Regions from separate parts of the Azospirillum fermentarium genome, predicted to be linked through region 4. Evidence: riboswitches for the same ligand, from Rfam matches in the RefSeq annotation. Region 4 holds a riboswitch; each other region holds the start of a gene.
What was found. A riboswitch is a leader RNA that binds a small molecule or an ion and turns the genes downstream of it on or off. The one in region 4 is predicted to bind cobalamin.
Positions count from the first base shown of each region.

Region 1: it holds a riboswitch for cobalamin, as region 4 does, so the genes downstream of both, cobW (cobalamin biosynthesis protein CobW) here and M2352_RS21900 (TonB-dependent receptor plug domain-containing protein) in region 4, are expected to answer to the same signal.
Region 2: it holds a riboswitch for cobalamin, as region 4 does, so the genes downstream of both, M2352_RS22915 (ribonucleoside-diphosphate reductase subunit alpha) here and M2352_RS21900 (TonB-dependent receptor plug domain-containing protein) in region 4, are expected to answer to the same signal.
Region 3: it holds a riboswitch for cobalamin, as region 4 does, so the genes downstream of both, M2352_RS23780 (energy-coupling factor ABC transporter permease) here and M2352_RS21900 (TonB-dependent receptor plug domain-containing protein) in region 4, are expected to answer to the same signal.

Region 1 covers NZ_JAOQNH010000003.1:874,823-882,079, reverse strand. The annotation lists gene M2352_RS24105 (transglutaminase family protein) at 1-255, shown strand, start outside; gene M2352_RS24100 (hypothetical protein) at 380-754, shown strand; gene M2352_RS24095 (porin) at 862-2,274, opposite strand; cobalamin riboswitch at 2,731-2,958, shown strand; gene cobW (cobalamin biosynthesis protein CobW) at 3,086-4,123, shown strand; gene cobN (cobaltochelatase subunit CobN) at 4,130-7,257, shown strand, end outside.
Region 2 covers NZ_JAOQNH010000003.1:586,164-593,420, reverse strand. The annotation lists gene M2352_RS22925 (MFS transporter) at 1-183, shown strand, start outside; gene M2352_RS22920 (aldo/keto reductase) at 212-1,036, shown strand; cobalamin riboswitch at 1,136-1,358, shown strand; gene M2352_RS22915 (ribonucleoside-diphosphate reductase subunit alpha) at 1,472-3,400, shown strand; gene M2352_RS22910 (ribonucleotide-diphosphate reductase subunit beta) at 3,424-4,503, shown strand; gene M2352_RS22905 (DHA2 family efflux MFS transporter permease subunit) at 4,624-6,042, opposite strand; gene M2352_RS22900 (MarR family winged helix-turn-helix transcriptional regulator) at 6,039-6,515, opposite strand; gene M2352_RS22895 (ArsC/Spx/MgsR family protein) at 6,647-7,081, opposite strand; gene draG (ADP-ribosyl-[dinitrogen reductase] hydrolase) at 7,097-7,257, opposite strand, start outside.
Region 3 covers NZ_JAOQNH010000003.1:807,874-815,130, forward strand. The annotation lists gene nikR (nickel-responsive transcriptional regulator NikR) at 1-432, shown strand, start outside; gene M2352_RS23760 (helix-turn-helix domain-containing protein) at 440-1,042, opposite strand; gene M2352_RS23765 (energy-coupling factor ABC transporter ATP-binding protein) at 1,160-1,990, opposite strand; gene M2352_RS23770 (CbiQ family ECF transporter T component) at 1,978-2,730, opposite strand; gene M2352_RS23775 (energy-coupling factor ABC transporter substrate-binding protein) at 2,717-3,043, opposite strand; gene M2352_RS23780 (energy-coupling factor ABC transporter permease) at 3,033-3,722, opposite strand; cobalamin riboswitch at 3,858-4,087, opposite strand; gene M2352_RS23785 (extracellular solute-binding protein) at 4,136-5,983, opposite strand; gene M2352_RS23790 (hypothetical protein) at 5,980-6,513, opposite strand; gene hisN (histidinol-phosphatase) at 6,547-7,257, opposite strand, start outside.
Region 4 covers NZ_JAOQNH010000003.1:362,405-369,661, reverse strand. The annotation lists gene treZ (malto-oligosyltrehalose trehalohydrolase) at 1-1,409, opposite strand, end outside; cobalamin riboswitch at 1,524-1,734, shown strand; gene M2352_RS21900 (TonB-dependent receptor plug domain-containing protein) at 1,852-3,780, shown strand; gene M2352_RS21895 (ABC transporter substrate-binding protein) at 3,777-4,622, shown strand; gene M2352_RS21890 (FecCD family ABC transporter permease) at 4,619-5,620, shown strand; gene M2352_RS21885 (ABC transporter ATP-binding protein) at 5,620-6,414, shown strand; gene M2352_RS21880 (DUF6925 family protein) at 6,414-7,121, shown strand.

The sequences.
Region 1 (7,257 bases), 510 kb from region 4:
ACCATCCCGGTGCACACGCCGCTGGTGATCGACGTGCTGGACACCTGGGTCGGGCGGTCGGTGGGGGGCTGCACCTATCACGTCATGCACCCCGGCGGGCGCAGCTACGACACCTTCCCCGTCAACGCCAACGAGGCGGAAGGCCGGCGTCTGGCCCGTTTCTACCCCTTCGGCCACACCCCCGGCCCGATGACCGTGCCGCCGGAGGAACGCAACCCGCAGTTCCCCATGACGCTGGACCTGCGGCGACGCTGATCCCGCGGCGGTACGCCGCGTGGTGAAAAACCCTCCCCCTCATTCCGGGGGAGGGTTTTTTCATGGCGCTCCCGGAAAAGCGGTGTATCCTGTTCCCGTTATATTCACATCGGGAGTTCGGTGGATGACGACGGAAGCGTTGCGGGTGTCGCCCATGATGGTTCTGCCCGAGATTGGTGAGGCGGTGGCGCGGTGGAGCGCCATGGGCTTTTCGGTGACGGAGTCGGGCGATCCCGACTGTGTCGGCATGGCGGCGGGCGACACCTGCCTGTTGCTGGTGGGCCGGCGGCTGGCGGAACGGGAATACGGCCTCGCCGTGGCGTCGCGGCTGGAGGGGGCGACGGTGCCCTATGCCTACGTCCGCTCCCTGGACGCGGCCTTGTCCACGGTGGCGCCGGAGTCGGTGCTGACCGTGGCCGAGACCTCCTACGGCACCCGCGAAGCCGTGGTGGCCTCCGCCGGCTCCCTGTCGGTCCTGGTCGAAAAGCGGGTCATGTAAAAAGACTGAAGGGTCCGGGGCGGTCGCCCCGACGCGAAAAAAAGGGGGGCCGGCATTGCTGCCGCCCCCCAGTTTTTCGTGCCGTCGGATGGAGACGCCCGCCGCACTCAGAAGAACAGGATGGCACCCAGCGCGATGGCGTCGGAGTTGGCCTCGTTGCCGCCGTGGGCCTTTGACGTGGTGTTGGTGTATTCGCCCACCAGCGACACCCAGTCGGTCAGGGCGTATTTGGTCTGGAACGCCCACGAGCTGTTCTTCTTCACCAGCGTGGGGTTCACTTCGCCGCCGGCCAGATCCAGGTTGCTCTCGCCGTAGCTGACGCCCAGCGTCAGCTTGTCGATGGGCTTCACGGTGCCCTGGACATAGAAACCGTCGCTGTCGCGCTTCTTGCCGGCGGCGGTGGCCGACAGGATGAACAGGCCGGTCGTGCCGATGCCTTCACCCGTGTAGTAATAGCCGGTCAGGGCGGCGGGGCCGTAGCTCAGCTTGGCGCCCATGTCGAAGCCGGTGCCGGTGTAGCTGGCCTGGGCGCCGGTCTGGTCGTGCTTTTGCGTGATGAAGCCGCCCCACAGGTGGCCGGTGGCCCCGCCCGCGGTGAAATCATAGGTCAGCTTGCCCTGGAAGCCGGGGGAATCGTTCACTTCCGTGCTGCCCGCCGTGACCATGGGCGTGAACACGCCCGCCGAGGCGGCAAAGCCGGCGAAGGTGGGGGTGGTGTAGGTGATCTGCGGCTGGAAATCGGTGTAGATGTAGCCCAGACCGATGCGGCCCAGCGAGGTGTTGCTGGGGTTGCTGTTGGCCGACGCCGTGCCCACGCCCAGCAGGGTCATGTCGTTGAGGATGGCGTCCGACCCGAACAGGCCGATGTCGCGGCCCACCTTCAGCTCACCCAGGCTCTTGTGCGCCACGGTCAGGTAGGTCTGGCGGAAATCGGCGCCGGAGGTGGTGAGCGCCTGGGGCTGGCCGGCGGAATTGGCGCCGCCGTTCCACGTCACGCTGTTGATGCCGGGGTAGATGCCGAAATGGGCGCCCAGGTCGAAGCCTTCCTGGGTGGTGGTGACGTCCACCTTCAGATAGCCGGGCAGCAGGCCGTTGCGCACGGACGAGCTGTTGCCGTTGGTGTTGACCACGCCGCCGGTCACCGCGGTGCGGGGGCCGCTGTCGCCGGAATCATGGACGTAGAAGCCGTTGATGGAGCCGGACAGCTGGATGTTCACATCCCCCACCTTCAGCCCCAGACCCTTGTCGGCCTTGCGCACGATGGTCTTGTCGTCGGCAACCGCCGCGGCCTTGGCCGCCTGCACCTGGGCGTCGGCCTGGGCCTTGGCATCGGCTGCGGCGCGGGCGGTCTCCACCTGATGGCGCTGGCTCAGCGTGTTGAATTCGCTGTTGGTCAGCACGCCCTTGGCGCGCAGGTGGGACAGCAGATCCTCGGTGGTGTCGGCCAGGGCCGGGGCGGCAAGTGCCAGCGTCAGGGCAACAGCACTGCTGCCCAGCATCACGATGTTACGCGCATTCATGGTATTCTTCCCCCTGGTTGGCCGGCGGTGTGGCGCCGTTTCCTTCAAGCAAAACCTGCCCGTTCCCGGAAAATCTTCTTTTTAAAGATTCGTCCGTGACTCGAAAGAATCGCCTTTTTCTGCGGCGATCGGCGGCGGACTCTAGGGATGATTCGGTTGTTTACAAATAAGACTTGGGTCTCATTGGTGGGCTTCGTGTGCCGGTGCGAGAACGCTTATTGTGCGAAGGAAGGATTTACAGCCATGTTCAGGCTGGCCCGGCTGGGGGAACGGGGCAAAAAACGGTGTGTTTGGCCAATACGCCTGCGGATTGACATCTCATCCGTTCGTTCACCTTTGGGTTTGGGCGGTGCGGTAGGGTGGAGCGGGGCGGGGCTATGGGGGATGATGGCGTCTCCTCCCTTCGGGGCATGACGCGGGCGGGTGGCGGCTTGTAAATCGCTCACGACCCTGCGATGCTGCGGCCCTTCCGATGGTGCCCCGCGCCATCCGCCGGTCTGGACGGTGCGGGGGTAAAAGGGAACGCGGTGCGGGGCGTCTTCTCCCCCCAAGGCCGCGGCTGCCCCCGCAACTGTGTGCGGCGAGCCATCCCCCGGATGCCACTGGTCCCCTGATGGGGCTGGGAAGGCGGGGGACCGGCGATAACCCGCAAGCCAGGAAACCTGCCACCGGACCGGTCCCGCCCAACGGGGGCCGGACCCATCACATCTGTCCGCCGGGTGGGCGGGGAAGGAAGGTTTGCGATGCACGGCATGACCGGGGGCGCCGTTCCCCCGCCCGATCCCCCTTTTTCTTGCAAAGGATAAGACCCATGCCGGCTTTGCCGTCGAAGATTCCCGCCACCGTCATCACCGGCTTTCTGGGGGCGGGCAAGACCACGCTGATCCGGTCGCTGCTGGAACAGGCCGGCGGGCGGCGTCTGGCGCTGATCATCAACGAATTCGGTGACGTGGGCGTGGACGGCGGCATCCTGCGCGCCTGCGGCGTGCCCGCCTGCACCGAGGACGACGTGATCGAGCTGGCCAACGGCTGCCTGTGCTGCACCGTGGCCGACGATTTCGTGCCGGCCATCGAAAAGCTGCTGGCCCGCGCCGAGCCGCCGGAACACATCATCATCGAAACCTCGGGCCTCGCCCTGCCCAAGCCGCTGGTGAAGGCGTTCAACTGGCCCGCCGTGCGCACCCGGGTCACCGTCGATGGGGTGGTGGCGGTGGTGGATGCCGCGGCGGCGGCCGAGGGCCGCTTCGCCCCCGACGCCGCGGCGCTGGCCGCCCAGCGCGCCGATGCCGGCACCGTGGACCACGAAACCCCGGTGGAGGAGGTGTTCGAGGATCAGTTGCTGTGCGCCGACCTGATCGTGGTCAGCAAGACCGATCTGGTGGACGGGGCCGGGCTGGCCAAGGTGGAGGAGCTGATCCGCGCCACCCTGCCGCGGGACGCCAAGATCGTTCACGGCCCCCATGGGCGTGCCGACGCCCGCGTGGTGCTGGGCATCGGTGCCGCGGTGGAGGACGACCTCGCCAGCCGTCCCAGCCATCATGAGACGGAGGAGGACCACGACCACGACGACTTCACCAGCTTCGTGGTCGAACTCCCCGACCAGACGGACGCCGAGGCGCTGGCCGCCCGCGTGGCGGTGGTGGCGGCGGCCCACGGGGTGCTGCGGGTCAAGGGCTTCGTCCATGTGCCGGGCAAGCCCATGCGGCTGCTGGTCCAGGGGGTGGGCGTGCGGGTGCAGACCCATTTCGACCGCTTCTGGAAGCCGGAGGAGGAACGCCGCAGCCGGCTGGTGGTGATCGGGGAAACCGGGCTGGACGTGGCCGCGGTGACCAAAGCGCTGGTGGAATAAGACCCCATGCACCTTTTGGCCGCCCGGCAGGATGACCTGACCGCCGAACCGCAGGCCGTGGACCTGGAACTGTCCCCGGCGGATCTGGTGGTGCTGTCCTTTTCCGACAGCGACCTGTCGGCGCTGGCCGCCGCGTGGCGGACCCGGCGGGCGGACTTGCCCACGCTGCGGCTGGTCACTCTGGCGCGGCTGGGGCACCCGCTGTCGGTGGACCTGTTCATCGACCGGGTGATCCGCCCGGCCCGCGGCGTGGTGCTGCGGCTGCTGGGCGGGGCCGGCTATTGGCGCTATGGCCTGGAACGGGTGGTGGCGGTGTGCCGGGAACAAGGCATTCCGCTGGCCGTGCTGCCCGGCGATGCCCGCCCCGACCCGACGCTGGAGGGGTGGAGCACGGTGCCGGCGGATGCCGTGTCCCGGCTGTGGCGCCTGTTCGTGGAGGGGGGGCCGGACAACGCCGCCTCGCTTTTGGGCTATGCCGCCACGCTGGCCGGGCATCCCGCCCCCTGGGCCGAGCCGGCGCCGGTGCCGCGCTTTGGCCGGTACGCGGGCTGGGCGGGCCGGGTGGAGGATGGCGGGCCGGTGGCGGCGGTGGTGTTCTACCGCTCCCACCTGCTGGCCGGCGACGTGGCGCCGGTCCACGCCCTGGCCGACGCCTTGGCGGAGCGCGGCCTGACGCCGCTGCCGCTGTTCGCCGCCAGCCTGAAGGAGCCGGAGGCCGCCGCGTGGGTGGCCCGGACCCTGGTCGAGTCCGGGACGGCGGTGGTGCTGAACGCCACCGGCTTTTCCGCCGTGCCGCCGGGGGGCGCCGGCTCGCCGCTGGACGCCGCGGGTGTGCCGGTGCTTCAGGTGGTGCTGTCCACCGGCACCGAGGCCGGGTGGGCCGGGGCGGTGCGCGGGCTGGGGCCGGCGGATCTGGCCATGAACGTGGTGCTGCCGGAAATGGACGGGCGCATCCTGACCCGCGCCATCGCCTTCAAGGCCGAGGCCGAAACCGACCCCGATCTGGAATTCGCCCCCACCCTGATCCGCCCGGTGCCCGACCGGGTGGCGTGGGCCGCCGATCTGGCCGCGGCGTGGGTGCGGCTGGCGGCCACCCCGCGCGGGGAGCGGCGGCTGGCGCTGGTGCTGTCCGACTACCCCGGCCCCGGCGGCGGGGTGGGCCGCGCGGTGGGGCTGGACACCCCGGCCAGCGCGGTGGGGATTCTCAACACCCTGCGGGACGCGGGGTACGCCGTCGCCGACGTGCCGGTGCATGGTGCGGACCTGCTGGCCTCCCTGACCCCGGCGGGGGACGCGGGCGTCTATCTCGGCCTGTCGGCCTACCGCCGTCTTGCCGATGGGGAGGCGCTGGCCCGCATCACCGCGGCGTGGGGGGAACCGGATGGCGACCCGCTGGCCGACGACGGCGGCTTCCGTTTCCGTGTGCGCCGCTGCGGGGCGGTCACCGTGGCGGTGCAGCCCAGCCGCGGCCATGGGCCCCTGACCACCGCCCAGCACCACGATCCCGATACCCCGCCCAGCCACGGCTATTACGCCTTTCACCTGTGGCTGCGGCATGTGGCGGGCATCCACGCGCTGGTGCAGCTCGGCGCCCACGGCACGCTGGAATGGCTGCCGGGCAAGGCGGTGGCGCTGTCGGCCACCTGCTGGCCGGAGATCGTGGCCGGGCCGCTGCCCATCCTCTACCCCTTCATCGTCAACAATCCGGGGGAGGGGGCGCAGGCCCGCCGCCGGCTGGGGGCGGTGCTGATCGGCCACCTGACCCCGCCGCCCATGCAGGCCGGGCTGCACGGCGGCCTTGCCGATCTGGAAGCGGCCATCGACGAATACGCCCAAGCGTCGGGCATGGACCCGCGGCGGCTGGGGCTGCTGCAGGAGCGCATCACCGATCTGGCGTGGCGCACCGGGGTGGCCGCCGACTGCAACCTTACGCCATCCGACGACCCGGCGGAGGTGCTGAACCGGCTGGACGCCCATCTGTGCGACGTGAAGGAGATGCAGATCCGCGACGGGCTGCATGTCTTCGGCACACCGCCGGCGGAGGAGTCCATCGCCCGCCTCGCCGCCGCCGTCGCCCGCTTCCCCCATGGCGGGGGGGAGGGGGCGGGCATGGCGCTGCCCCGCGCCCTGGCGCTCGACCTCACGTTGGATGAGACGGAACACCGCGCCGCCCTCGATGCCCGCGCGGTGGCGCTGGTGGCGGGAACCGAAACGCTTGATCCCGCCTGGATCCGCACGGCGGCGGTGCTGGAGCGGGTGCGCACCACCCTGCTGCCGGCCATCGCCGGGTGCGGGGCGGCCGAGCGGGCCGCCCTGCTGGCCGGGCTGGACGGGCGCTTCGTGCCGCCGGGGCCGGGGGGATCGCCGGCCCGCGGGCGCGCCGACACCCTGCCCACCGGGCGCAACCTGTTCGCGCTCGATCCCCGCGCCGTGCCGACCCCCACCGCCTGGGCGCTGGGGTGGAAGGCGGCGGACGCGCTGCTGACCCGCCATTTGCAGGATCACGGTGATTGGCCCCGTGCGCTGGTGGTGGACGTGTGGGGCACGCCGACCCTGCGCACCGGCGGCGACGAGCTGGCCCAGGCCCTGGCGCTGCTGGGCGTGCGCCCGGTGTGGGAGGGGGGATCGGGCCGCGTCACGGGTTATGAGATCATGCCGGCGGGGCTGCTGGGCCGCCCGAGGGTGGATGTGACGCTGCGCCTGTCCGGCCTGTTCCGCGACGTGTTCCCGCAGCAGGTGGCGCTGTTCGACCAGGCGGTGCGCGCCATCGCCGGGCTGACCGACGAGGGACCGGACGTCAACCCGCTGGTTTCTGCTGTCGCCCGCGACGTGGCCGAACTGACGGCCCAGGGGATGGAGGCGGAGCACGCCCGCCGGCTTGCCACCGCCCGCGTGTTCGGCGCGGCACCGGGGGGCTACGGCACGGCGCTGGCCGGGCTGCTGGCCTCGGGCGACTGGTCGGGCCAAGGGGATTTCGGGCGGGCCTATCTGGACGGCGGCTGCCATGCCTATGGCCCCGGCCTGGACGGGGTGGCGCTGCCGTCGCTGTTCCGCCGCCGGGTGGGCGGGGCGGAGGCGCTGGTCCACCATCAGGACCAGCGGGAACACGACCTGCTGTCCCACGACGGCTATGC
Region 2 (7,257 bases), 220 kb from region 4:
GCCGCCTTCAACCTGGGCATCGCGCTGGGGGCGTGGATCGGCGGTCTGGTGGCCGCATCCCCCCTGGGGCTGGGGTCCACACCGTGGGTCGGCGGGATCATGGTGGCCGGTGCGCTGGTGCTGACCCTGTGGAGCGGTGCCCTCGACAGCCGGGCGGCCCGGCCCATTCTCCGTACCGCCTGATCAAAGACGCGAAGAAGGAATTTCGTCCATGCACACCGTCACCGCCAACGGCGCCGCCATTCCGGCCCTGGGCTTCGGCACCTTCCGCATGCCGGGGCCCGACACCGCCCGCATGGTGCCCGCCGTCCTCGCTCTCGGCTACCGCCACATCGACACCGCCCAGATCTACGGCAACGAGGATGCGGTGGGCGCCGGCATCGCGGCGTCCGGCGTTCCCCGCGGCGACATCTTCCTGACCACCAAGGTGTGGGTGAAGAATTACCGGGACAGCGCCTTCCACGCCTCGGTCGATGAGAGCCTGCGCAAGCTGGGCACCGATTACGTGGACCTGCTGCTGCTCCACTGGCCCAACGCGGATGTGCCGCTGGCCGAGCAGATCGGCGCGCTGAACGCCGTGCGGCAGGCGGGCAAGGTGCGCCACATCGGCGTGTCCAACTTCTCCACCGCCCTGATGGCCGAGGCCGGGCGCCTGTCCGCCGCCCCGCTGGTGACCAACCAGATCGAATACCACCCCTATCTCGACCAGACGGCGGTGATCGGCGCGGCGCGCGCGGCGGGCATGGCCGTCACCGCCTATTACGCCATGGCCGACGGCAAAGTCCTGGCCGACGAACGGCTTCGGGCCGTCGCCGCCCGCCACGGCCGGACGGTGGCCCAGGTGGTGCTGCGCTGGCTGGTGCAGCAGCCCGGCGTCGTCGCCCTGTCCAAGACGGTGAGTGCTGCGCGCGCGGCGGAAAACGCCGCCATTTTCGATTTTACCCTGCCGCCGGAGGATATGGCCGCCATCCACGCCCTTGCCACGCCGGACGGGCGGCTGGTCAGCCCCGCCGGGCTGGCGCCGGTGTGGGATTGAGATGACGCGGAATTGACATTCCGCCGCCATTGAGGCAACACACGCGGTGTGAAACGGGGGCGCTCAAGAGAAGATCTTGACGCCCCCGTTTCCATGACATACCATATTTAGCGTTATGGTTCCCTGCATCCAACAAGATACAGGGCTAAGAGGGAAGCCGGTGAGTCCCCGTCCGGGAACGATGCCGGCGCTGCCCCCGCAACTGTAAGCGGAGAGCGTGTCCGCCGTTTTCGTGTCACTGGCGCCCCTCGGGCGCTGGGAAGGCCGGACGGACGTGCTGTGACCCGCAAGCCAGGAGACCTGCCGTAACCGAACGAACGTCCACGGGCGGGGTGTCCCGGTGGTGCGCTTGCGCCTGTGCGCCATCCCCGTGGCCCACATCCGCAGCCGTGCTTGCCGTGCGTCCCGTCCAACCCCACGACAGGATGACCACCGATGCCGGCGCTTGCCTTGCCCACCGCCCAGACGGCCACCCCGTACAGCTTTGGCCGGGATTTCGACGATCACGGCAATCTGGTGGCCCTGCCCCCGCGCCCGCTGGACCGGGCGGTCACCCGCGCGCCGCTGGAACGCTGGACGCCGCCGTCCCCCACGGTGGTGGGCATCGACCGCAGCCGCGACGCGCTCCTGACCGCGTTCGGCAAGGCGACGCTGGACGACCGCTATCTGCTCCCCGGTGAAAGCTATCAGGATCTGTTCGCCCGCGTGGCCGCGGCCTATGCCGACGATGCCGCCCACGCCCAGCGGATCTATGACGCCATGTCGCGGCTGTGGTTCATGCCGGCGACACCGGTTCTCAGCAACGGCGGCACCTCCCGCGGCCTGCCCATTTCATGCTTCCTCAACGCGGTGCCGGATTCGCTGGACGGCATCGTCGGCGTGTGGAACGAGAACGTGCGGCTGGCGTCCAACGGCGGCGGCATCGGCACCTATTGGGGCGGGGTGCGGTCCATCGGCGAGCCGGTGAAGGGCTGCGGCACCACCTCGGGCATCATCCCGTTCATCCGGGTGATGGACAGCCTGACGCTGGCCATCAGCCAGGGGTCGCTGCGCCGCGGGTCGGCGGCGGTCTATCTCGACATCCACCACCCGGAAATCGAGGAGTTTCTGGAGATCCGCAAGTCCTCGGGCGATTTCAACCGCAAGAGCCTGAACCTGCACCACGCCGTGGTCATCACCGATGCGTTCATGGAGGCGGTGCGCGGCGACACCCCCTTCCTCCTGAAAAGCCCCAAGACGGGGGAGGTGCTGAAATCGCTGAGCGCCCGCCAACTGTGGCAGAAGATCCTGGAAACCCGGCTGCAGACCGGCGAACCCTATCTGCTGTTCGGCGACACGGTGAACCGGGCGCTGCCCCGGCACCAGCGGGATCTGGGGCTGCGCGTCACCACCAGCAACCTGTGCAGCGAAATCACCCTGCCCACCGGCACCGACCATCTGGGCAACGAGCGCACGGCGGTGTGCTGCCTCGCCTCCCTCAATCTGGAAACCTGGGATCAGTGGAGCGGCGACGGCGCGCTGGTGGAGGATGTGCTGCGCTTCCTCGACAACGTGCTGACCCGCTTCATCGAAGACGCACCGGAGGGGATGGAGAGTGCGGTTTACTCGGCCATGCGTGAACGCTCGGTCGGGCTGGGGGTGATGGGGTTCCATTCGTTCCTGCAGGCGCGCGGCATTCCCTTTGAAAGCGCTTTGGCGAAATCGTGGAACCTGCGCTTCTTCCGCACCATCCGGCGGGCCGCCGACGCCGCGTCGGTGCGGCTGGCCGACGAGCGCGGCCCCTGCCCCGACGCCGCCGACCGCAACATCCGCGCCCGCTTCAGCCACAAGCTGGCCATCGCCCCCACCGCGTCCATCAGCATCATCTGCGGCGGCACCAGCGCCTGCATCGAACCGATCCCGGCCAACATCTACACCCACAAAACCCTGTCAGGGTCGATCTCGGTGCGCAACCCGCATCTGGAACGGCTGCTGGCCGGGCGCGGCGCCGACACGCCCGCGGTGTGGCAGTCGATCATCGAGCACGAAGGATCGGTGCAGCATCTGGACGTGCTGAGCGACGATGAAAAGGCGGTGTTCCGCACCGCGTTCGAAATCGACCAGCGGTGGATCGTGGATTTCGCCGCCGACCGCACCCCCTTTGTCTGCCAGAGCCAGTCGATCAACCTCTACCTGCCGGGCGACATCGACAAATGGGATCTGCACATGCTGCATTGGACCGCGTGGGAGCGGGGGCTGAAAAGCCTGTATTACTGCCGGTCCAAATCGGTGCAGCGCGCGGCCTTTGCCGGCGGCAACCGGGACCGCGGCGCCGATGCCGCCCCCGCCCGCACCGATTACGAAGAATGCCTGGCCTGCCAGTGAGCACCGGCAACGGACACCCCATCATGACCGCATCCCTTGCGCACATGGATCCGCGCGCCCTGATCGGCACGGGCCGTGTCGGGCTTCTCGACGCCTCCGGCGCCTACAATGTGGACCGCTACCCGTGGGCTTATGCCTATTGGAAAAAGCAGCAGCAGGTCCATTGGATGGGCGAGGAAGTGCCGCTGGGCGAGGACATCAAGGACTGGGCCTCCGCCCGCGTCAGCGACGGGGAACGGAACCTGCTGACGCAGATCTTCCGCTTCTTCACCCAGAGCGACGTGGAAGTGAGCGACAATTACCTGAAACGCTACATGCCGATCTTCCAGCCGCTGGAAGTGCAGATGATGATGGCCGCCTTCACCAACATGGAGACGGTGCACATCGACGCCTATGCCCTGCTGCTGACCACGCTGGGCATGCCGCAGACGGAATTCGCCGCCTTCCGCGACTATGCCGAGATGCGGGCCAAGGCCGATTACATGCACAGTTTCGGCACCGGCACGGTGGCCGACGTGTCGCGCACGCTGGCCATGTTCGGCGCCTTCACCGAGGGCATGGCCCTGTTCGCCAGCTTCGCCATGCTGCTGAACTTCCCCCGCCACAACAAGATGAAGGGGATGGGCCAGATCGTCACGTGGTCGGTGCGCGACGAGAGCCTGCATTGCGAGGGCATCATCCGCCTGTTTCACGAATGGAACCGCGAAACCGGCGCCCTGACGCCCGCGGTGCGCGACGACATCCTGGACGTTTGCCGCACCATGGTGGGGCTGGAGGAACGCTTCATCGAGCTGGCCTTCGCGCTCGGCCCCGTGGCGGGGATGCGGGCGGAGGATATCCGCGCGTACGTCCACTACATCGCCGACTGGCGCCTGACCCAGCTTCGCCTGCCCACACTCTACGGCTATTTCAAGCCGGTGGACGGCGGGTACGAGGCGGTGAAGCCCCATCCCCTGCCCTGGCTGGTGGAGATCCTGAACGGGGTGGAGCACGCCAACTTCTTCGAACAGCGCGCCACCGAATATTCCAAGGGCGCCAGCCGCGGCCAGTGGGACGGTCCGGACGGGGTGTGGGCCTCTTTCGACAAGCGGCGCGGGGGGTGATTGGGCTACCGCCCAAACCTGTTTGGGGGTGTCCCCCAAACCCCCTTTCTTTTTATCAATAAAAAAGGGGGAGGTTTGGAGGCGTCAGCCTCCAAGCGGGGCCGGGGCGGCAGCACCGCTTTACCGCCGCGTCAGCCCCAGCGCCGCCAACGCCACCACCTGCACCACGGCCAGCACCGCGAACGCCACCTGATACCCGTGAGCCAGCGCCAGCCGCTGGCCGGCGGCGTCCAGCAGGGCGAAGCCGTCGGCGTGGGTGCCGGCGGCGGCGGTGAAGACGATGGAAATCAGGCTGACGCACAGCGACCCGCCCAACTGCCGCCCGAAATTCATCGCCCCCGACGCCTGTGGCACGTCGGCGCGGTCCAGCCGGGCCAGCGATCCGGCGGTGGCCGAAGGCATGATGAGGCCCAGCCCCACCCGGCCCAGCAGAATCCACACCACCAGCCACGGCACCGCCGGCCCGGCGCCGGCCATGGCCAGCAGCCCGCAGGACAGGGCGAACAGCGCCGCCCCCAGCACCACCGGCACCGCCGGCGGCAGGCGGTCGGCCATGCGCCCGGCAAAGGGGAAGGTGGCGGCCATGGCCAGCCCCGCCGGCATCAGCACCAGCCCCGCCCCGCTGGGCGTCATCCCCAGCACCTGCTGCAGATAGAGCGGGATGAGGTAGGTGGAGGCGTACAGCCCGCCCCCCACCGCCACCGTCAGCAGAAAGCCGCCGACGAAGGGGGCGGAGCGGAACACCGCCAGTTTCAGCAGCGGCGCCTTGCACCGCATCTCCCACCCCAGGAAGGCGGCCAGCCCCACGGCCCCGGTCACCAGCCCGCCCTGCACCGCCGGGATGGTCCAGCCGATCTGCAGGCCGCGGGACAGCGCCCACAGCAGCACCGCCAGCGTGCCGGCCAGCAGCACCAGCCCCGCCACGTCCAGCGGGCGGGGCGGGGTTTCCGACGGGTGCCGCCCCGGCAGATGGGCCCGGGCCAGCGCCATGCCCATCAGGCAGAACGGCACCGCGGCCAGGAACGTGGCCCGCCACGACACCAGATCCACCAGCAATCCCCCCAGCACCGGGGCGGCGGCGGGCGACAGGATCACCCCCAGCCCATAGAGGCCGAAGCCCCGCCCCTGCTGCCCCGGCGGAAAGGCGTGGAACACCACCAGCATGCCCAGCGGCTGCACGATCCCCGCCGCCGCCCCCTGCAGCACCCGCGCGGCGATCAGCCAGCCCATGCCCGGCGCCACAGCCCCTATCACCGATCCCACGACGAACACCGCCATGGCGGCGATGTAGGTGGCGCGGATGCCGAACCGCTCCACGCTCCAGGCGCTGACCAGCATGGCGGTGGTCATGGCGGCCAGGAATCCGGTGACCAGCCATTGGATGGTCGGCTGGTCCACCGCGAACACCCCCATCAGCGGCGCCAGCGCCACGTTCAGGATGGTGGCCGCCATCACCACCGACGCGGTGCCGACGATGGCGGCGGCGGTGGCCTTCCAATCCGGGTGCTGGCGGGTGGCGTGTTCGTTGGCGGCGCTCACGGCTGACCCTCCCCGGTCTGGCCGTGCGCGGCATGGTCCACCCGGCGGCGGATGGACAGCAGCGCCCGTTCCATGGCCTCCAGATCCGTGTCGGTGACGTCGGCCAGCAGTTCGTGACGCAGGCCCATGGCGATGGCTTCGATCCGCGCCAGCACGGCGTGTGCGCGGGGAAGCAGGTGGATGCGGCGGCCCCGGCGGTCGTCGGGGCACAGCCGCCGCTCCACCCACCCGTCCGCCTCCAGCCGGTCGAGCAGGCGGACGAGCGTCGGCCCCTCCACCCCCAGATGCTCGGCCAGTTCCTTTTGCGCGATGCCCTCACCCAGCCGCTTCACCAGCACCAGAGCGCGCCATTTCGCCTGGCTCAGACCCAGCGGATGCAGCCGGCGGTCGAGCGCCAGCCGCCACGCCCGCGCGGTGTCCTGAAGCAGGATGCCGATGGTCCCGACCCGTCGTGCCCGTAAATCGCCGCTCATGGTGTGTCCGATATTGAAAGCTTCCTATTGAATAGCACGCTATCAATATCGGCCGGAACAGGCAAGGCGTGCGCCTTTGCGTCCGGCACGGCGCGCGGATTGACGCGCCGTGCGGCATGGTTCCGGTTCGGTTACGCCTCGGCCTTGGCCGGGGCCGGGCACGGCGGCATGCCGGACCGCGCGCAGCCCTCCAGATTGCCGGAGGCGGAACCGGGGGCCAGCCCGATCCAGGCGTTGACCGCATCGGCGTCGAAGCCGCAGCGGCGCTCCTCCCCCACCTGCATCAGCGGGCGGCGGATCAGCAGCGGGCGTTCGGTCAGGATGGCCAGTGCGGCATCGGCGTCCAGGGTTTCCGGCACCACCTCTCCCGCCTTTACCGCCGGGGCGGCGCGGTTGAACCAGTCGGCCACCGGGGCGGTGCCGAAGAAGGGACGCAGGCTGTCCGCCGTCCACGGTGCGGTCAGCAGATCGCGCACCTCCAGCCGGTGCCCGGCGTCTTCCAACAGGCGGCGCTGGCGGGCGTTGCCGGCGCAGCCGGGCTTTTCATAGAAGATCACGTCGGCCATGAAAGCATCCTCGGGTTACGGTGATGAAAAGAGCGGCGCGCGGGCCAGAAGATCGTCGGTCTGCTGGGTGATTTCCGCCTTCACCTTGGGGTCCAGCTTCTTCAGCCAGCGGGTGGGGATGCTCTCCAGGCCATAGGTGGCCCCGGCCAGCATGCCGGCCAGCGCCCCGGTGGTGT
Region 3 (7,257 bases), 450 kb from region 4:
GCGCAGTTCGACGACTACATCCGCCGCCGCGGCTACGGCAACCGGTCGGAGGCGGTGCGCGACCTGCTGCGCCGGACGCTGGAGGGCGAGCGGCTGGCGGACGAGGATGCGGGCGATTGCGTCGCCTGCCTCTCCTACGTCTTCAACCATCATGAACGGGAACTGGCCCGGCGGCTGACCGAGCACCAGCACGCGCACCACGACCTCACCGTGTCCACCATGCACGTGCATCTGGACCACGAGACGTGCATGGAGGTGGCGATCCTGCAGGGGCCGACGCCGGACATCCGCCGCTTCGCCGATTCCGTGATTTCCGAAACCGGCGTGCGGCACGGGGCGCTGAGCGCGGTGCCGGTGGACATGGCCGGGCACCACCATCACCCCGGCGGCCATCACCACCACCCCCACACCCACGTGCGGCCCAAGACGTAACGGCGGCTCAGGCGGCGGCCTGCTCCGCTACCTCGTCCATGGTCAGGAGGGAAACCTCGGGCTCCGGCAGATCCACCCCCACCATATCCCCCATCACATGGTCCTGCACCATCAACAGCCGCCCGCTGTCGGACAGCAGGACGTTGTAGGTGCGCCGCACGATGGTGGGCGAGAACACCGCCCGGTCGGTGAAGGCCACCGACAGCAGCGACGATCCCGGCCGCATCATCTCGTCGATGTAGGGCGAGGACAGGTCGCGGGTGTATTCGGGCAGATAATCCTCCGACGGGCGCCCGACGATGGACGCCTGATAGTGCTTCAGATACGTCGCCAGTCCGGGCGAGGTCATCAGGCAGACGCCGTTGGCGTCCAGCAGCGAGGCATAGCCGGGGTGGCTCATCACCAGCGCCCGCACCGCATAATCCAGCGGCAGATGGTCAAGCTCGCGGAACAGCCCGCGCAGACGGGTCTGCATCATGGGCAGCGGGTCTTGCTTCCCGCTTTCCCAGCGGGAGATGGTCGCCTGGTCCACGTTGAGCAGGCGTGCCAGTTCGATTTGGGTCAATCCCCGTTCCCGGCGGTAACGGCGGATCAGGTCGGGCCACACCATGAGATCGATCCCTGCAAAGTCGGTCGCGCGCCCATAGTAAAGCAGTCCAAAATTTAAGACATAATTTATACGACACGCGGCCAAATGTTGCATTACCAGCGGTGGAAAACGAAACCTTCAACCACCCGCCGCCGGTATCAACTCCAGAACCGTCCGGGCTTCCCGGTGGAACGGCACGCCCAAAGCGTGCAAACGGGCCGCCAGCGCCGGCACCGCCGGCAACGGCAACCCCGCCCGCGCCATCAGGGCGGCGTCCGACAGAACCGCCCGTGCATCGCCTTGCGCCAGGACGGTGCCGCCGGCGAACAGCGCGGCATCGTCGGCGAAGGCATAGGCCAGATCCACATCGTGGGTGGAAAACACCAGCGTCATGCCCGACGCCGACAGATGCTCCAGCGTGGACAGCAGCGCCGTCTGACCGGCGTGGTCGAACCCGGCGGTGGGTTCGTCCAGCACCAGCACCGCCGGCTGCATGGCCAGGATGCCGGCGATGGCCACCCGCTTGCGCTGGCCGTGGGACAGCATGTGCGGCGGGCGATCCTCCAGCCCGGTCAACCCCATGCGCGCCACCACGTCGGCCACCCGCCGCGCCACCTCCGCCGCCCCAAGGCCGAGGTTGAGGGGGCCGAAGGAGATGTCCTCGGCCACCGTGGCGGCGAAAAGCTGGTCGTCGGCCTCCTGCAGCACCAGCCCGACCCGGCGGCGCCACGCGGTCAGCCCGGCCCGCCCGGTGTCCCCCGGCACGCCGTCCACCAGCACCACACCCGCCCGCGGGCGCAGCGTGCCGTTGAGGTGCAGGAGAAGCGTCGTCTTCCCGGCCCCGTTGGCGCCCAGGATCGCCAGCCGCCGCCCGTGCCGGGCCGACAGCGACAGCCCGCGCAGCGCCGGCTCCCCGCTGCCGGGGTAGCGGTAGTCCAGCCCGCGGGCCTCCAGAATCACATCGTCCACGGAATCACCCATCCCCCGGCCAGGATCAGCGCCGGCAGCCCCAGCGCCAGCGCCCATTCACCCGCACCCGTGCGCCGGCCCGCCGCCAGCACCGGCAGCCCGCCGTCGTAGCAGCGCGCCGACAGCCCCACATCCATCCGCCGCGCCGCGTTCATCGCCCGCCCCAGCAGCCCCGCCGCCAGCAGCGACAGCGAGCGCAGGTGCCGCCGCCAGCCGCCGGCATAGCCCAGCCGGAACGCCTGCGCCCGCGACCCCGCGGTCACCGTGTCGCCCAGCAGAAACAGCAGGCGGTAGGTCAGCAGCGCCACGTCGGCCACCGCCGCCGGCAGCCCCAGCCCACGCAAAAGCCCGATCAGCCGGCTGGCCGGCGTGGTCAGGGTCAGCAGCGCCAGCGCCGCCACCGCCGCCAGCGACCGGCCCACCGGCACCAGCGCCGTTTCCACCCCGCCGGGCACCCAGCCCAGCGCCAGCCCGCCGCGCCAGTCCAGCGTCAGGGCCAGCGCCGGCAGGCTGGCCAGCAGAAACCCCGCCGGGGGCAGCAAGGCGGCGGCCAGGGCCGCGGGCGGCACGCGGGCCGACAGCAGCGCCAGCCCCACCGCCGCCGCGAACACCGCCGCCGGGGCCAGGGGCGGCGCCCCGGCCATGGCCGCCAGCATCAGCCCCAGGCTCAGCGCCAGCTTGCCGCCGGTGCCGCGGTCCTTCCACGCCGACAGATGGGCCGCCCGGTCAAGGGCGCGCATCGCGCGCGCGCCGCTGCGTGCCCTGCCGTCCGGTGTCCCCGTCCCGCCGGCGGGACCGGCGGCCCATGTAATAGCCCAGCAGCCACGCCCCCACTGCGGCCTGCCCCGCGAACAGCAGGCTTTCGATTTCCTTGCTGGGGGGCTCCCACAGGGGTTCCCACCAGGGGGTGTAGCCGGGCCTCACCTCTTCGATCACGCCGGACGCCTTGTCGTCGGAGCCGCCGAAGCTGGGCTTCTCCTCCCACGGCATGACCAGCGGCAGCAGGACGATGGCCGCGGCCAGCCCCAGGACGATGCGGTTGTCACGCAACATGGCCGGAATCCTTCTCTTCACCGCGCATTTCCGCCAGCAGGCGCAGGTCGTCGGCGCTGTTGCGCGACAGCCAGTTGACCACCGCCACCGTCAGCAGCCCTTCCACCACCGCCAGCGGCATCTGCGTCACCGCAAAGATCGACAGGAATTTCACCGACGCCCCCGTGAAGCCGGTGGCCGGATCGGGGAAGGCCAGCCCAAGCTGCAGCGCCGTGGTGACATAGGTGGCGAGGTCGCCCAGGAACGCCGCCAGGAACACCCGCACCGGCACCGACAGCCCCACGGCCCCGCCGCCGCGCACCATGGCCCACGCCACCCACGGGCCGACGATGCCCATGGAAAACACGTTGGCCCCCAGCGTGGTCAAGCCCCCGTGGGCCAGCAGCAGCGCCTGGAACAGCAGCACGATGGTGGCCATCAGCGTCATCACCGACGGGCCGAACAGCGCCGCCCCCAGCCCGGTGCCGGTGGGATGCGAGCAGCTTCCCGTCACGCTGGGCAGCTTCAGCGCCGACAAGAGGAAGGCGAAGGCGCCCGACGCCCCCAAGAGCAGCCGGGCCTCGGGCTTTTCCCGCACGATGCGGCGCAGGCGCACCGCGCCCACAATGACGAAGGGTGCCGACGCCGCCGCCCACCCGGCGGCGTGGAGAGGAGGCAGAAAGCCTTCCATGATATGCATGAACCAGACACTCCCAGTTGATCCGGGAGGCCAGGGGAACGATGGAGGGGAAAGCCGGCAGACCCGCGTCCGGTCCTCTGGGCGCGGGGCCGTCCTGATTCCACGCCACCGGGACACCCCGCCCGGAGGAACGACACGAGACAGCGGACGCCGGCAGGTCTCCTGGCTTGCGGGTCGCCGCCACCGCGCCGGCCTTCCCGGCCGTCACCGGCCAGTGGCACATCAGGGGCGCGGCGGCTCACCGCCTACAGTTGCGGGGGCAGCCATGGCTTGCGCGAGCCCCAAGGGGCCTGCGGCACCATGTTCCCTTTTCATCGCCGGCCCCCGCGGACGGGAGCCGGAGAACCGGCATCACGCCCGCGACGGTACGGGGCGGGGGCGGATGTTGTCAAGGAAGGCGTACAACCCTTCGGCTAACGCCCCAGCTTCGCCGTCTTGGCCGGGTCGATCCACCAGGTGTCGGGGAACAGGGTGCTGCGGAACTCCTGGTCATACTTGCGGGGCGTCGCGGGGATGCCGAAACGGTCCCACGCCGCCACCCAGCTTTCCGGGTTGTACCAGTGGGGCACCATGTAGAAGCTCCACAGCAGCACGCGGTCCAGCGCGCGGGTGGCGGTCTTCAGCGTGGCCTCGTCCCTGGCGGCGATGACCTTTTCCACCAGCGCATCCACGATGGGGTCGCGCACGCCGGGGTAGTTGAACGATCCCCGCTCCCCCGCCGTGGCCGAGCCGAAGAAGGCCCGCAGTTCGGTGGCCGGCGGGCTGGCGAAGCTGAAGTTGGTGACGATGACGTCGAAGTCGAAATCGTCCGACCGCGCCTCGTACTGGGCGGAATCGACGCTGCGCAGGCTGGCGTCCACCCCGGCCCGGCGCAGGGTTTCCACATAGGGCTGGATGATGCGGGACAGGCCGCCGCCCGCCACCTCCAGGACTTCCACCGTCAGCGGCTGGCCGGCGGCGTTGGCCAGACGCCCGTTCTTCGGCTCCCACCCCGCCTCTTTCAGCAGGCGCAGCGCCTCGCGGGTTTCGGCGCGGTTGTTGCCGGCGGGGTCGCCCGCGGGGGGTTGGAACGGCTGGGTGAACAGCCGCGGCGGCAGACGGTCCCGGTACGGTTCCAGCAGCGCCAGTTCGTCCGGCCCCGGCACCCCGCTGGCGCCATAGTCGGAATTGGGGAAGTTGGACAGGGTGCGGTGGTACTGCCCGTACAACAGCGTCTTCTGCGTCCAGGCGAAATTGAACAGCATCCCCAGCGCCTCGCGCACGCGGGGGTCGGCGAACTGGGGCCGGCGGGTGTTGAAACGGAACGCCTGCGCCCCCAGCGGCAGCGCCGAGGGGATCACCCGCTTGACCACCCGCCCGTCGGCCACGGCGGGAAAATCATAGCCGGTGGTCCAGCGCTGCGCCCGGTTTTCCACGCGGATGTCGTAGCCGCCGGCCTTGAACGCCTCGAACATCACGTCGTCGTCGCGGTAGAAATCCTGTTTGATGGTGCCGAAATTGTACAGGCCGCGGTTGACCGGCAAATCGCGGCCCCAGTAATCGGCCACCCGCTCATAGGTCAGCGCCCGCCCCGGATTGACCGCCACCGTGCGGTAGGGGCCGGAGCCAAGCGGCGCCTCCAGCACCGTCTTACCGATGTCGCGCCCGTTGGCGGTCCACCAATGCCGGGCCTCCGGCGCCATGACGGTGGCAAAGTCGATGACCGGCTTGATCTCCCCCCGGCTGGACAGGGTGATGCGCACGCGGCGGTCGTCCAGCGCCTCCACCGCCGTCACCTTGGCCAGGGCCGATTTGATGATGGGGCTTCCGTGGGCCTGGATGGCGTCCCAGGTGAAGGTCACGTCGGCGGCGGTGACCGGCACCCCGTCGTGCCAGCGGGCGCGGGCGTCGATGGTGAACACCGCCTCGCTGCGGTCGTCGGCCACCTGCACGCTTTCGGCCAGCCGGGCATAGGCGGCGTCAAGCTCCCACCCCGACCCCACCATCAGCGGATCGTGGGTCAGCCCGACCAGCCGCGGCAGCACGCCGCGCACCGGGATCGGGTTCAGCGTGTCGAAGGTGGGGGGGAAATTGGACGCCACCGTGACGGTGCCGCCCTTGGGCGCGTCGGGGTTGACGTGGGGAAAATGGGTGAAGCCCGTCTGGAACATCGGCTCGCCGAACTGGCGCAGCGCCGTGACCGGCGGCTCCAGCGTGGCCGCGGCGGCCGCTCCCGCCCACAGCAGCAGGGCGGCGGCGGGAAGGAGGCGGCGGGCCGTCATGCTCCGGCCCCCTCGACCCGCTGGCGGCGGTTTTCCAGCAGGTGGGCATCGACCATGCGCAGCAGGGAATCCAGCCGCTTGTCGTTGCGCATGATGCGGCGCACCGTCTTGCCGTTGCGGGGATCGGCCAGCATCCACGCCTCCGCCGCCTCGTAATGCTCGGGGTGGATGGACAGGATGTAGAGCGCCGCCTGTTCGGCGGACGTGATCGCCGGCTCGTTCAGCGTCTCCAGCACGGCGGCGATGTACATGGGCAGCAGCTCGGCGAATTCGACCCTTTCATTGTCCTGGTCGTCGTCGGGCACCGGGTCGCGGCCCATGTCCTCAATCATCTCCCGCCGCTGTTCCGGCGTCAGCTCGAAAAAGGCGCCCAGCCCCATCATCAGGTCGCACAGGGTCTTCTTGCGGACCATCCAGTTGCCGCCCGCCGCCACCTGGGCGGCCAGACCGCCCAGGAACTCCTTCAGCGGGTCGGGGGCGGTGTCGTAAACGGAACGGGCCAGCGGGGCGATGGGGGCGGAGGTTGGCATGGGCGTGGGCGCCTTCTTCGTCAAAGGGCGGGATCAGGCGGCGGGAAGATCGCCGGCCAGTGCGGCGATGGTATCCTGATGGGTGCGGGCGTCGCCGGCGGCGATGACCTGCCCGGTGGACGCGGCACTCAGCGGCAGCCCCTGCCAGTCGGTCATGAAGCCGCCGGCCCCGGTCACCACCGGCACCAGGGCCGCAAAATCATAGAGCTTCAGCCCCGCTTCCACCACCAGATCGCAGTGCCCCGCCGCCAGCAGCCCATAGGTGTAGCAGTCGCCGCCGTACACCGTGACCTTGGCCGCCGTCTGCACCCGGCGGAAGGCCGGCAGATCCTCGCCGGGGAACAGGTCGGGCGACGTGGTGCCCAACAGCGCCCCCGCCAGCCCCCGCGCGCACGGGCGCACACGGGCCGGCTGGCCGTTGAAGGTGGTGGGGTGGCCGGCGGCCCCCACCCAGCGGTCGCCGATGATGGGCTGGTCGATCACCCCCAGCACCGGCGCCCCGTGGCGCAGCAGCGCCACCAGCGTGCCGAAGATGGGCCGCCCGCTGATGAAGGATTTGGTGCCGTCGATGGGGTCGATCACCCAGACGTATTCGGCATCGAGATTGGTGGTGCCGAATTCTTCGCCATAGATGCCGTCGCCGGGACGTTCGGTGGCGAGGATGGCGCGGATGGCCTGTTCCGCCTCGCGGTCGGCGATGGTGACGGGGGAGTGGTCGGCCTTGTCGTCCACCGCCACGGGCGT
Region 4 (7,257 bases):
AACTCCCGCCGCCGCCCCTCCCGCACCGCGCCGGCCAGATCGCCGTCGAAATCGGTGAAGAAGGCAAAGGGGTTGGTCTCCCCCCATTCCTCGCCCATGAACAGCAGGGGGATGGACGGGGCCAGCAGGGTGATGGTCAGCAGCGCCTCCACCCGGTCCGGCGGGGCCAGCACGGTCAGCCGCTCGCCGAAGGCGCGGTTGCCGATCTGGTCGTGGTTCTGCAGGAAATTGACGAAGGCCGGCGGCGGCAGGTGCCGCGACACCTCCCCCCGCCGTTCGCCGCCGCGCAAAGCGGACGGGCCGCCCTGGTAGATGAAGCCCTCGGCCAGCGCCCGGCACAGGCCGGCGATGGGGTCGGCGGCAAAGTCGCTGTAATATCCCCCGCTCTCCCCGGTGGCCAGCACATGGGCGGCGTGGTGGTAATCGTCGTTCCATTGGGCGGTGTGGAACCGCGGCTCCCCCCCGTCGCGGGACAGGAGGCGGGCGGCGTTGTGCTCGTTCTCCAGCACCAGATGGACGTGACGGTCCCGGCCCACGCGATCACGCACCCGCCGGGCCAGCTCCTCCAGGATGTGGGGGGAAGAATCGTCGATGATGGCGTGCACCGCGTCCAGCCGCAGCCCGTCGATGCGGTATTCCTCCAGCCAATAGAGCGCGTTGTGGATCATGAAGTCGCGCACCGGGCGGGCGTGGGCGCCGTCGAAATTGATGGCGGCACCCCACGGCGTCTTGTGCCGTTCGGTGAAGAAGCCGGGGGCGTAGGCGTGCAGGTAGTTCCCGTCCGGCCCGAAGTGGTTGTAGACCACATCCAGGAACACCATCAGCCCCCGCCCATGCGCCGCGTCGATCAGCGCCTTCAGGTCGTCGGGCGTGCCATAGGCCGACCGGGGGGCGAAAAGCTGCACCCCGTCGTACCCCCAGTTCCGCCCGCCGGGGCATTCGGCCAGCGGCATCAGCTCCACCGCCGTGATGCCGGCCGCCGCCAGATGGTCCAGCCGTTCGATGGCGGCGCGGTAGGTGCCTTCGGGTGTGAATGTCCCGACGTGGAGTTCGTACAGCACCGTCTCGTGCCAGGGCCGCCCGCGCCATGCGCTCGCCGTCCAGGCGTAGGAGGCCGGGTCCACCACCCGGCTCGGCCCGTGCACCCCGTCGGGCTGCCAGCGCGACACCGGGTCGGGGACCGCCAGCCCGTCGGGCAGGATGAAACGGTAGGCGCTGCCCGCCGCGGCCTCATGGGTGGCCAGGGTGAACCACCCGTCCTCTTCCCGCACCATGGGCAGGCGGGTGCTGCCGTCGATCTCCAGCGTCATCTCCGCCACGCCCGGCGCCCACAGGCGGAACCGGACGGAACCGCCGGCCTGCGGCTGGGCGCCGAAGGGCATGGAATGGGTGAAACGGTTCTCGGTCATCGCAGCAATCCTCTGGTGTGCGGCGGCATCCCCCGACAACGCCCCGCCGCTGGGTTTGCTCCCCGCAATAAAAAAACCCCGGCAACAAAATCATTGACCCGCCGGCATCACCGCCCCTAGCTTGGCCGCGACGGTTGCCCGCAAGGGCTGAAAAGGGAACACGGTGCGGACCCATCGACAGGGTTTCAAGCCGGGGCTGCCCCCGCAACTGTAAGCGGCGAGCCGTCCGCAACGAAGCCACTGGAGCCATGAAAGACGCTCTGGGAAGGCCGCGGACAGGCGACAACCCGTGAGCCAGGAGACCTGCCGTCAACCGTGGTCACACGCGGACACATTCGGGCGGGGTGCACCGAAGGTTGCCGAACCGGGATTCCGCCCGTGCGGGATCGCGGCGGGGCTTCGTTCGCGGTGACGTGCCACCGGCGTCTCCGCCCGAGGTCTCATGACTCGTACCCTGTTCTGTCCGTCCCGGACGATTCCCGCCGCCTTTGCCATCGGCGGCGTTCTCCTCCCCCTCTCATCCCTGGCCGCCGACGACGGCACCGCCACGAGCACGGCCATGCTGCTGCCGGAAATCTCCGTCACCGCCAACCGCGTGCCCACCGCGGCGGACGCGACCGGCAGCGCGCTGACCATCATCACGGCGGACGACCTCCAGCAGCGCCAGACCCGGATCCTGTCCGACGTCCTGCGCGAGGTGCCGGGCGTGGCGGTCAACCGCACCGGCCCCATGGGCACCCTGACCCAGGTCCGCATCCGCGGGGCCGAGGGCAACCAGACCCTGGTGCTGATCGACGGGATCGAGGTCAACGACCCCGCATCGGGCTCCGAATACGACTTCGCCAACCTGCTGGCCGGCGACATCGAGCGGGTGGAGGTGCTGCGCGGGCCACAAAGCGCGCTCTACGGCTCCGACGCCGTGGGCGGCGTGGTCAACATCGTCACCCGCCGCGGCAGCGGCGCGCCCTCCCTCTCGGCGGCGGTGGAGGGCGGATCGTTCGGCACCTGGGCCGGGCGCGCCACCGCCGGCACCGGCAACGACCGCTACGACGTGGCGGTGAGTGCCCAAGGTGTGCGCAGCACCGGCGTGTCGGTGGCCGACCGCCGGCTGGGCAACGGCGAGAAGGACGGCTATCGCAACGGTACCCTGACCGCCAAGGCCGCCGTGCGTCCCACCGGCACCACCGAACTGGCGGTGGTGGGCCGCTACACCCGCTTCGACAGCGACACCGATGGTTTCACCGGCGGGCGCGGGGCGGTGGACGACGGCACCAGCACCACCGGCAAGCAGGCGTTCGGGCGGGTGCAGGGCAAAGCGGTGTTCCTTGACGGCCATTGGGAGCACATCGCCGGCCTGTCCTATGGCCGGCAGCAACGGAATTACCGCGATGCCCGCGGCCAGACCACCAGCACCTACGAGGGGCGCAAGACCAAGCTGGACTATCAGACCAACCTCAGCTTTGCCACCGGCCCAGCGGCGCACGTGCTGACCGCCGGGGTGGAGCACGAGGACGACACCGGCATCACCCGCAGCGGCTATTCCAACTTCGACCGCACCATCGGGTCAACGGGGCTGGTGGGGCAGTACAAGCTGGACCTGTTCGACCGTCTGACCCTGACCGGCAGCGTGCGCCGCGACGGCAACGACCTGTTCCAGGACGCCACCACCTGGCGCGGCACCGCCGCCTACCGCGTGGAGGACACCGGCACCAAGCTGCGCGCCTCCTACGGCACCGGGGTCAAGAACCCGACGCTGTTCGAGCTGTACGGATACACCGCCACCTATGCCGGCAACCCGGACCTGAAGCCGGAAAAGGGCCGCGGCTGGGACATCGGCGCCGATCAGGCGCTGTGGGGCAAGCGGGTGGTGGCCGATGCCACGTGGTTCAACCAGCGCATCCGCGATCTCATCACCGGGACCGGACGCACCTCCATCAACATGCCCGGCGAATCCCGCGTGCAGGGGCTGGAGGTGGGGCTGACGGTGGAGCCGGTGGACGGGCTGACGCTGCGCGGCTCCTACACCTGGACCGAGGGCGAGGACTCCACCGGGGCCGAGCTGGTGCGCCGGCCCAAGCATCTGGCGAGCCTGAACGCCAATTACCGCTTTCTGGAGGACCGGGCCAACGCCAACATCGGCGTGGTCTACAACGGGCGCACCAGCGACTGGGCCTATGATTCCTTTTACAACCGCCAGCCGGTCAGCCTGACGCCCTACACGCTGGTCAACCTGTCGGGATCGTACACGCTGACCGAGCGGGTGGAGGCGTTCGGGCGCATCGAGAACCTGACCAACCGCCATTATCAGGAGGTCTGGACCTATGGCGCCGCCGGGCGGGCGGGCTATCTCGGCCTGCGGCTGGCGCTGTGATCCGGCGGACCGTGTGTCTCCTCGCCGCCCTCCTGCTGTGCGCAGGGGGGCCGGCGCTGGCCGGGGACGGCGCCGCCAAACCGCAGCGCATCGTCTCGCTCAACCTGTGTGCCGACGAATTGCTGCTGCGGCTGGTGGAGCCGGGGCGCATCGCCTCGGTCACGTGGCTGGCCCGCGACCCCTGCGGGTCCACGGTGGCGGCCATCGCCGCCGGCATCCCCGTCAACCGCGGGCTGGCGGAAGAGATCGTGCCGCTGCACCCCGACCTGATCGTCGGCGGGACATACACCACCCGCACCGCCGCCGGGCTGCTCAAACGGCTGAACGCGCCGCTGGTGGAACTGGACGTGCCCCAGACGCCGGAGGACGCGGCGGACCAGATCCGTGCCCTGGCCCGCACGGTGGGCGAGCCGGAGCGGGGGGAGGCGCTCATCGCCGCCATGTTGGCCCGCTACGACGCCGCGGCCCCCGCACCGGGGGACCGCCGGCCCACGGCGGTGGTGCTGCGGCCCAACGGCTTCGTGGCCGGGCCGGGCACGCTGACCGACGCGGTGATGGCGCGGGCGGGGCTGGAGAATGCGGCGGGACGGCTGCCGGGAGGCGGGTTCGGGCCCTTGCCGCTGGAAGCCATCCTGCTGGGCGGGGCCGAGCGGCTGATCACCGATGACACTCCCGGCGCGCCGCCGTCGCTGGCGAATGCGGTGCTGCACCACCCGGCGGTGACGGCGCTGTCCCGGCGGGTGCGCACGGTGACGGTGCCGTCGCGCCTGCTGACCTGTGCCGGGCCGCAGAACGCCGAGGCCGCGGCCCTGCTGGCGGCGGCGCGGGGAGAGGGGCCATGAACGGACGGATTCCCTATGGGGTCTTGATGGCGGCCCTGGCCGGGCTGGCGCTGGTGCTGTGTCTGGTGTCCATGGCCGTGGGCTATGTGCCGTTCGACGCCGCCGCCGCTGCGGGCGACTGGCTGGCCGGGCGGGACACGCTGCAAGCCCTGGTGTTCGCCGAACTGCGGGTGCCGCGGGCGGTGCTGGGGCTGCTGGTGGGGTTCAGCCTGGGGCTGACCGGGGCCGCCATGCAGGGGTGGCTGCGCAACCCGCTGGCCGAACCCGGCATCGTCGGCGTGTCCAGCGCCGCGGCGCTGGGGGCGGTGGCGGTGTTCTACAGCGGACTGTCGGCCACGCTGGCACTGGCCCTGCCGCTGGGGGGCATGGCCGGGGCGGCGGTGGCAGCCTTGCTGCTGACCGTCATGGCCGCACGCGGGGCCGGGACCACCACGCTGATCATCGGCGGCATCGCCGTCAACAGCCTGGCCGGCGCGCTGACCGCCCTGACCCTCAACCTCGCCCCCAACCCCTATGCGGCGCTGGAGATCGTGTTCTGGCTGATGGGGTCGCTGGCCGACCGCGGCAGAGACCAGGTGATGCTGGTGCTGCCGCCCATGCTCGTCGGCTGGTCCTTGATCCTGTCGGGCGCGCGGGCGCTGGACGCCCTGACGCTGGGGGAGGACACGGCGCGCAGCCTGGGCTTCGACCTGACAGCACTCCGCGGGCGGCTGATCGCCGGGGCGGCGCTGGCGGTGGGCAGTGCGGTGTCGGTGACCGGGGCGGTGGGCTTCGTCGGGCTGGTGGCGCCGCACCTGATGCGCCCGCTGGTGGGGGCGCATCCGGGCCGGTTGCTGCCGGCCGGCGGGCTGGCCGGGGCGGTGCTGATCCTGGCCGCCGACATCGCCGTGCGCCTGCTGCCCACCCGGCCGGAACTCAAGCTGGGCGTGGTCACCGCGCTGGTGGGGGCCCCCTTCCTCATCCTCCTCATCGCGCGGCTGCAAAGGGAGGAGCCGTGATGCGCATCGACACCCAGTCCATGACGGTCCAGGCCGGCGGGCGGCCTCTGCTGCGCGATGTCAGCCTGTCGCTACGGCCCGGCGTGTTCACCGGGGTGATCGGGCCGAACGGGGCGGGCAAATCCACCCTGCTGCGGGTGCTGGCCGGCATCGCCCCGCCCATGGCCGGCACCGTCACCTATGACGGTGAGCCCTTGGGGCGGCTGGGCCGGCGGCGGCTGGCCCGTGCCGTGGCCTATCTGCCCCAGGACGGGCCGGTTCACTGGCCGTTGACGGCGCAAGCCGTGGTGATGCTGGGCCGGCTGCCCCACCGCGGCCTGCTGGGCGGGGTCACGCCCGCCGACCGCGCGGCGGTGGAGCGGGCGCTGACCCTGACCGACGCCCGCCATCTGCGCCACCGCATCACCGGCACCCTGTCGGGGGGCGAACGGATGCGGGTGCTGCTGGCCCGGGCACTCGCCACCGAACCGGCGCTGCTGCTGGCCGACGAGCCGGTGTCGGCGCTGGATCCCCGCCACCAGTTGGCGGCCATGGCGCTGCTGCGGGCGTCAGCCCGCGGCGGGACCGGGGTGGTGGCGGTGCTGCACGACCTGACGCTCGCCGCGCGCTTCTGCGACCGGCTGATCCTGCTGGCCGGCGGGGGGGTGATGGCCGACGGCCCGCCCGCCGCCGTGCTGACCGATACGCTGCTGGCCGCGGCCTACGGCATCGCCGTTCACCGCGGGGCGGTGGACGGCGCGCCCTACCTGCTGCCCTGGACCACCCTTCCCTCTTCCGAAAGGACGCTTGCGTGATGTTCGATTCGTTGACCGATGAGACCTTGTGGCCGTGGCTGCGCGCGGCCCTGGCCGATCCCGCCACCGGCTGGGGGCTGGGCAGTTTCGGCGCCATCGCCGAGTTCACCCGCGACGAGGACGAAGCGGTGCACCTCGCCCTGGACGGGCCGGTGATGACGGTGGGCACGGCCCGCGGGGGCATCCGCCTGCGCCATGATCCCCGCGTGCGGGCGGTGCCCTATGCCATGGCCGGCAGCAAGAAACCCGCCGTGGCCCTGTGCCTGCCCACCGAAATCTGCACCGGCAGCGGCGTCACCGCGGTGACCGAGGTGGGGCCGGACGACGATCCCATCGACCCGCGGGACGGCGGCGTCCTGTTCGACCTGGGCCTGAACCTGAAGCAGGTCACCGCCTGCGTCCGCGCCGCCGATCCGGTGACGGCAGAGCGGATTCGCGCCGGGGCCGGCCTGGGCATGTTCGATCCGGCCGGCCCGCTCGCCACCGCATGGCCGGACCTCAGCCCCCACCGGGTGTTTCTGTGCCCCTTTGCGCGGGCGGAGGTGAAGCAGCCCATCCCCCGCCCCGACGGGCGCAGCCCGGACGGGCCGCACACCCATGTACTGCCCAAGCTGCTCGCCACCGGGCGCACCCACGCCGCCAACGTGCCGGCCCCCGACGGGTGGATTCCCTGCCTGACCGTGTTCCCGCCCGCCTTTCCCCAATAACGGCGGGTCTGGCCAAGAAAAACGGGTGGGCGTTAGGGTTTGACCCCCGTTGTTATCTGGTATGGAATCCCCTTCAGGATTCAGGTTTTCGTTTCATCACCATGTGCATTTCGTTGTATGCATTTGGTCCCTGAAG